Maricaulis maris: one gene and its partner. The protein of the gene in region 2 interacts with the protein of the main gene of each other region in a pairwise test. Links are inferred from orthologs where the notes say so. Each region holds a gene or a part of one and is shown on either strand. Other genes may lie near its edges.

The links.
Region 1: the proteins of leuS (region 2) and ligA interact in binary tests that used the Escherichia coli proteins (3 or more experiments, as listed by UniProt). The link is inferred for Maricaulis maris from one-to-one orthologs.

Annotation. Positions count from the first base shown.
Region 1 is NZ_AP027270.1:2,176,766-2,179,983, forward strand. What follows is about bases 318-3,218. They hold ligA (NAD-dependent DNA ligase LigA), read right to left. Parts: upstream 2,871-3,218; coding sequence 765-2,870; downstream 318-764. Other genes in these bases: AAA969_RS10355 (ATP-binding protein), read left to right, coding at 318-756; recN (DNA repair protein RecN), read right to left, coding at 2,907-3,218. In the rest of the region: more of AAA969_RS10355, read left to right, coding at 1-317. UniProt on the Escherichia coli protein: DNA ligase that catalyzes the formation of phosphodiester linkages between 5'-phosphoryl and 3'-hydroxyl groups in double-stranded DNA using NAD as a coenzyme and as the energy source for the reaction.
Region 2 is NZ_AP027270.1:3,013,436-3,016,899, reverse strand. Bases 296-3,442 are described here. They hold leuS (leucine--tRNA ligase), read right to left. Parts: upstream 3,095-3,442; coding sequence 497-3,094; downstream 296-496. Other genes in these bases: AAA969_RS14395 (DUF3576 domain-containing protein), read right to left, coding at 3,150-3,442; lptE (LPS assembly lipoprotein LptE), read right to left, coding at 296-491. In the rest of the region: more of lptE, read right to left, coding at 1-295; more of AAA969_RS14395, read right to left, coding at 3,443-3,464.

The DNA of each region.
Region 1 (3,218 bases), 840 kb from region 2 along the record:
ACACGCGCGGAGGCGAGCGATGGCTGGCTGACCACGCTCTCGGTCACCGACACCGGAAGCGGCATCTCGCCAGACAAGCTGGAAACGATCTTCGAGCCCTTCCACCAGGCCGACGCCTCGATCACGCGCCGCTATGGCGGCACCGGTCTCGGCCTGTCGATCAGTCGCCGGCTGGCGCGGTTGATGGGCGGCGACCTTGAAGCCGCGTCACAGCCCGGCAGCGGCAGCCGATTTGCCCTCACCCTGACCCTGCAACCCGGCCAGCTGGCGGCAGAGCCCGAGACCGCCGGGCCCGGTCCGCAGGCGCTGAACCTGTCCAGCCCGATCCGGGTGCTGTCGGTTGATGATGTCGCGACCAACCACATCGTGATGCGCGCCCTGCTGGAACAGGTGCTGGCTGGCGGCGAGGTCAGCATCGAGACGGCGAGTTCCGGAGCGGACGCGGTGCGCCTCGCGGGCGAACAGGCGTTCGACCTGATCTTCATGGACATACAGATGCCGGAGATGGACGGGGTCACGGCGACCCGTCTGATACGAACCAATTCGGCCAGCACCGGAAGCTGGATCGTCGCCGTCTCGGCAATCGAGGCGGAAGCCAGCGCCCGCCTCCTGCCTGCCGAGCTGTTTGATGCCATCCTGCCCAAACCGACCATGATCGCAGCGCTGCAGACGGTTCTGCAAGCCTGGCAGTCGGCGGGTCAGGACAACGACGTTTGGGCTGAGACGCCCGGGCTCGCCAGGCCATCCGAGGCCTGACGCCACGCCTACTCGCCGATTAACACGAACCACTCATCCTCGGTCAGCGTGGTGACGCCAAGCTCCGCGGCCTTCTTGGCCTTCGAGCCCGCGCCCGGCCCTGCCACCAGATAGTCCGTCTTGCCGGATACCGAGCCAGCCACCTTGGCGCCCAGCGATTGCGCCTTGGCCTTGGCTTCGTCGCGGGTCATCCGTTCAAGCGCGCCGGTGAAGACCACGGTCTTGCCGGCGACCGGGCTGTCATTGGCGACGGCTTCCGCATCCTCGATGGTGAGCTGGGCCTCGAGATGATCCAGCACCTCCCGATTATGGGCTTCGGTGAAATACTGGTCGAGCGCCTCGACGGCCGCCTTGCCGATCCCGTCAATACCCAGCATTTCAGCGCGCACGGCATCGTCGGCCAGATTCTCCGCGGCCGCACGAAAGGCCGTCCAGCTGCCATAGGTGCGGGCGAAAAGCGCTGACGTGTTCTCCCCGACATGGCGAATGCCAAGTGCGTTGAGGAAGCGGGCCAGAGCGATCGTCCGGCGCTCCTCGATCGAGGTGAAGAGATTGCGGATCGAGGTCTCGCCAAACCCGTCGCGCTCTTGCAGGGGCGGCGTGATCTCGCCGGCCTCATTGCGGGCTTTCAGCGTGAAGATAGCGGCCGGCTCGTCGATCAGGCCTTCCTCGTGGAAGGCCTCGATCTGCTTGGTGCCCAGGCCTTCGATATCGAAGGCCTTGCGCGAGACGAAATGCTTGAGTCGTTCCTTGAGCTGAGCACCGCAGATCAGGCCGCCCGTGCAGCGACGGACCGCATCCAGCTTGCCGGTCTTCTCGTCATGTTCGCGCAGGGCCTGACTGCCGCAGACCGGGCAGTCGGTTGGGAAATCAAACGGCGCACCGCGATCCGGCCGATCTGCATCGACCACCCGGACGACCTGGGGGATGACATCGCCGGCGCGCTGGATCACCACGGTATCACCGACGCGGATATCCTTGCGCTCGATCTCGTCCTGATTGTGCAGCGTTGCGTTGGTGACGACGACCCCGCCAACCGTGACCGGGGTAAGGCGGGCCACCGGGGTCAGCGCACCGGTCCGGCCGACCTGGATGTCGATCGCTTCAAGGACCGTGCTTGCCTGTTCGGCGGGAAACTTGTGGGCGATGGCCCAGCGCGGCGCACGGGCGACAAAGCCCAGCCGCTCCTGCCAGTCCAGCCGGTCGACCTTGTAAACGACCCCGTCAATGTCATAGCCGAGTCCAGCCCGCCTCGCCTCGATATCGCGATAGACATCGAGCAACGCCTCAACGCTGTCGCACCGCGCCATCAGCGGATTGATCGGGAAACCCATGGCACCGAGGCGTTCGACGGCCCCCATCTGCGTGTCAGACAGTGGCGCCGAGACCTCGCCCCAGGCATAGGCAAAGAAGCGCAGCGGGCGCTGTGCCGTCATCTTCGGATCGATCTGGCGCAATGACCCGGCGGCGGCATTGCGCGGGTTCTTGTAGGCATCCTTGCCCGCCTCGGCCTGGCGCTGGTTGAGGGCGGCGAAATCGGCATGGGACATGTAGACCTCGCCGCGCACCTCAACCACGTCCGACCAATCGCCCGGCGGCAGGGTCTGCGGGATTTCGTCGAGGGTCAGCAGATTTTGCGTCACATCCTCGCCGGTCTGCCCGTCACCGCGCGTCGCGCCATGGACCAGGCGGCCATTCTCGTAGCGCAGGCTGGCCGACAGGCCGTCAATCTTGGGCTCGGCGGTGACGGCGACGATCTCGTTCTCACTCAAACCAAGGAACCGCCGGATGCGGCCGACAAAGTCCGCCACATCCTCGTCATTGAAAGCATTGCCGAGCGACAGCATCGGCACGGCGTGGCGGATCTCGCCGAACTTGCCGGAAGGAGCCGCACCGACGCGCTGGGTCGGGCTGAACAGATCGACGAGGTGGGGGAAACGGGCCTCGATGGCTTCGACCTTCCGGCGCAGCGCATCATAGGTGGCGTCCGAGATTTTCGGCGCATCATTCTGGTAATAGGCCTTGTCGTGACCGGCGAGCTCACGGGCGAGGCGCGCATGCTCTGCGCTGGCCTCGGCCTCGCTCAGCTGGTCAACATCCTTGAGTGCGCTCATCGGTCCTGCCCTGCGGAATCAATTCAGGCCGACAGTCTAGGCCTCGACGGCCATCAGTGCATCGGCCTGGGCCCGCGCGGCATCAGTAATGTCAGCGCCGGAGAGCATGCGGGCAATCTCCTCGCGACGCGCTTCGCCATCGAGCTTGACCAGCGTCGTGCGAACCCCGCCCTGGCCGTCATCGGTCTTGACGATCTGCCAGTGGTGATCGGCCAGCGCGGCGACCTGGGGCGAGTGGGTCACGACCAGCGTCTGGCCACGTGAGGCCAGGCGTTTCAGCCGGCGGCCGACGGCATCGGCCACCGCGCCGCCCACGCCCTGGTCAACCTCGTCGAAGACCAGCACGAG
Region 2 (3,464 bases):
GCGTCCTGCAACGCCCGCACGAGCTGACTGGCGATTCGTTCCGCAGCCAGCTGAGCGGCCCGCTCCGTCGCGTCGCGTTCGGCCGAAACCGAGGCATAGACCGAGAGCGGGACATTGTAGGAGGCTTCCGAGCGGACTGTTCCGGATACGACCGGATCGACATCCCCGTCGCGGAAGAGGCCATAATCAACAGTCAGGCCGATCGCATAGCGGGAGATCGCGGCGTCAGCGCCAACGCCGAGCGGTGAGCGGGTTGTGTCACTCTCGGTGCGCAAGATGTAGGGACCCGAGGCGTGGCGCGCTCCCATCCGGTCGAGCAGCGCTTCCTGGAGATGGAAGTCGACCTGTTCCCGGCCGGTCTCCACTCGGATATCGGACAGCGCCGCGCTGACGCCGGATTCGCCATACATCGGCGAGAAACCACAGCCTGACAGGGCGACACCTGCCGACGCGGCGATCATGATCAAGAGGGCGCGGCGGCTGGAACCCATGGTTTCTATCCTGCGACGATATTCACGATACGATCAGGTACCACGATAACCTTGCGGACAGTAAGCCCTTCCAGCGCGCGCTGGACGGTTTCGTCCGCCATTGCCATTGCTTCAACGACATCCTGGGCGGCGCCCTTGGGAGCCTCGATCTCAGTCCGCCGCTTGCCATTGACCTGAACGGGCAGGACGACGCTGTCGGCGACAAGAAGCGCGGCGTTTGCCTCGGGCCAGGCCGCATCAATGACCAGACCGTCTCCGCCGAGCAGGGCCCAGCATTCTTCGGCCAGGTGCGGGACGAAAGGCGCGATGATCCGGACCAGGATCCCCAGCGCCTCTGCCTTGGCCGCGATCCCGCCGGCGTCTGCCGGTTCGAACTTGCGCAGCACATTGACCAGGTCATGGACCTGCGCCACTGCGGAATTGAAGCGGAAGCCCTCGATCGACTCGGTGACCGACTGCAAGGCCTTGTGGGCGGCGCGGCGGATGTCGAGTGCCTCGCCGGTGGCGTCTTCAGCGACGGTCAGCGGTCCCGGTGCACCTTCCGGAAGGGAGTTTATCGTGCTCCACAGGCGCTGGATAAACCGCCAGACACCCTCAACACCACTATCGGTGTATTCGACGTCGCGTTCCGGCGGCGAATCCGAGAGGACAAACCAGCGGACGGCATCAGCGCCATAGCTTTCGATAAAGGCGTCCAGATCGACCACATTCTTCTTCGACTTGGACATTTTCTCGATCGAGCCCACCGTCACCGGCTTGCCCGTGGCAATCTCGACCATCCCGTTCTCGCCTTGGTCGACCTCCTCTGGAGACAGCCATTTGCCTTCGGCGGACTTGTAGGTCTCGTGGGTCACCATGCCCTGGGTGAACAGGCCGGCGAAAGGCTCACCGGACGACATGTTCATCAGGCCGGCATCATTCAGGGCCCGCGTGAAGAAGCGGGCATAAAGAAGGTGCAGGATGGCGTGCTCGATACCGCCGACATACTGGTCGACCGGCATCCAGTGCTCGGCGTCGCTGGCCAGGAAGGGTGTGTCCTCTGCCCAAGGCGAGGTGAAGCGCAGGAAATACCAGGACGAGCAGACGAAGGTGTCCAGCGTATCGGTTTCGCGCCGTGCCGGCTTGCCACAGGACGGGCAGTCCGTGTTCTTCCAGGTCGGATGACGCTCGAGCGGATTGCTCGGATGATCGAAGGTGACATCGTCGGGCAACTTGACCGGAAGCTGGTCCTGCGGGACCGGCACCACACCGCAATCACCGCAGTGAACCACCGGAATCGGGCAACCCCAATAGCGCTGGCGAGAGACCAGCCAGTCGCGCAGGCGATAGCTGGTTGCACCCTTGCCCAGCTTCAGGCTCTCGAGCTCGGCGATGGCGCGCTCGATGGCGTCCGTTGTCGAGAGACCGTCCAGGAAGCGTGAATTATAGATCGTACCCGGGCCGGTATAGGCCTCGTCTGTGATCACATGGCTCGCGGCATCGGCGTTCGGCGGCAGGACCACCGGATTGACAGGCAGGCCGTATTTGCGGGCGAAGTCGAGATCGCGCTGATCGCCGGCTGGCGACCCGAAAATGGCGCCAGTGCCGTAGCCGGAGAGTACGAAATTGGCCGACCAGACCGGCAATTCCCAAGTTTCATCAAAGGGGTGGCGTACCGTGATGCCGAGGTCGACGCCCCGCTTCGGCGCCTTCTCGATTTCTTCCGCGGTCGTGCCCATGCGCGCGCATTCGCGCATGAAACGGTCGATCTCCGGATCATCAGCGGCGAGCGCTTTGACTATCGGATGATCCGGCGCGAGCGCCAGGAAACTGGCGCCGAAGAGCGTGTCCGGGCGCGTTGTGAAAACGTCGATCGTCGCGCCGAACTCGGCAGACAGATCCGCGTCGGTCAGCGGAAAGCTGACTTCTGCACCGCGTGACCGGCCAATCCAGTTGGATTGCATGGTCCGGACCTTGTCCGGCCAGCGATCCAGTTCGTCGAGGGCGTCGGTGAGCTCGTCTGCATAATCGGTGATCTTGAAAAACCACTGGTCCAGCTCACGCTGGACGACGAGCGCGCCAGAGCGCCAGCCCCGACCGTCGATGACTTGTTCATTGGCCAGAACGGTCTGGTCCACCGGGTCCCAATTGACCTTGGCGGTCTTGCGATAGACCAGGCCCTGCTCCATCAACTTGATGAAGATCGCCTGCTGATGGCGGTAATAGGCGGGATCGCAGGTTGCGAACTCGCGGCTCCAGTCGAGCGCCAGCCCCAGACGCTGCAGCTGGCCCCGCATGGCGTCAATATTGTCGTAGGTCCAAGCGCCGGGATGCACGCCGCGATCTCGGGCGGCATTCTCGGCCGGAAGACCGAAGGCATCCCAGCCCATCGGGTGAAGCACGTCGAAGCCGCGCGCGCGCTTGTAGCGCGCCACGACGTCACCCATCGTGTAATTCCGGGAGTGGCCGACATGAATCCGACCCGACGGGTAGGGAAACATCTCGAGCACATAGTATTTCGGCTTGCCGCCCGATGCGATCGGCCCTTGGGCCTTGAATGCATCACAGGCATCCCAGGCCGACTGCCACTTGGGTTCGGCCTCGCGAGGATTGTATCGTGTCATGTCTGGCCCGCGGCCGCGCCGCGCCCCCGGTAATCGATCAGGCTTGGCAGCCGGACTAGTTTTCCAGCTGTGAAATGCGCAGTTGCCGCGCGCGGGTCAGGATCGCGTTTTCAATGTCGTAGGCGGTTTGAGCGCCCGTTTCGGCATCGATCCACTCGCCCGTCTCACTGCGGACCTGACGGAAGGCACTGACAGCCAGCGCATCGGCACGCAGACGCGTATCGAGGATGTAAACCGTCAGTTTGAAGCGCTCGTTCGCCATTTGCGGATTGGCGTACCAGTCGGTGACGATCACGCCACCAAACGGGTCGACTTCCGCCAGCGGCATGAAGCTGATCGTGTCGAGGCTCGCTCGCCACAGGAAGCCGTT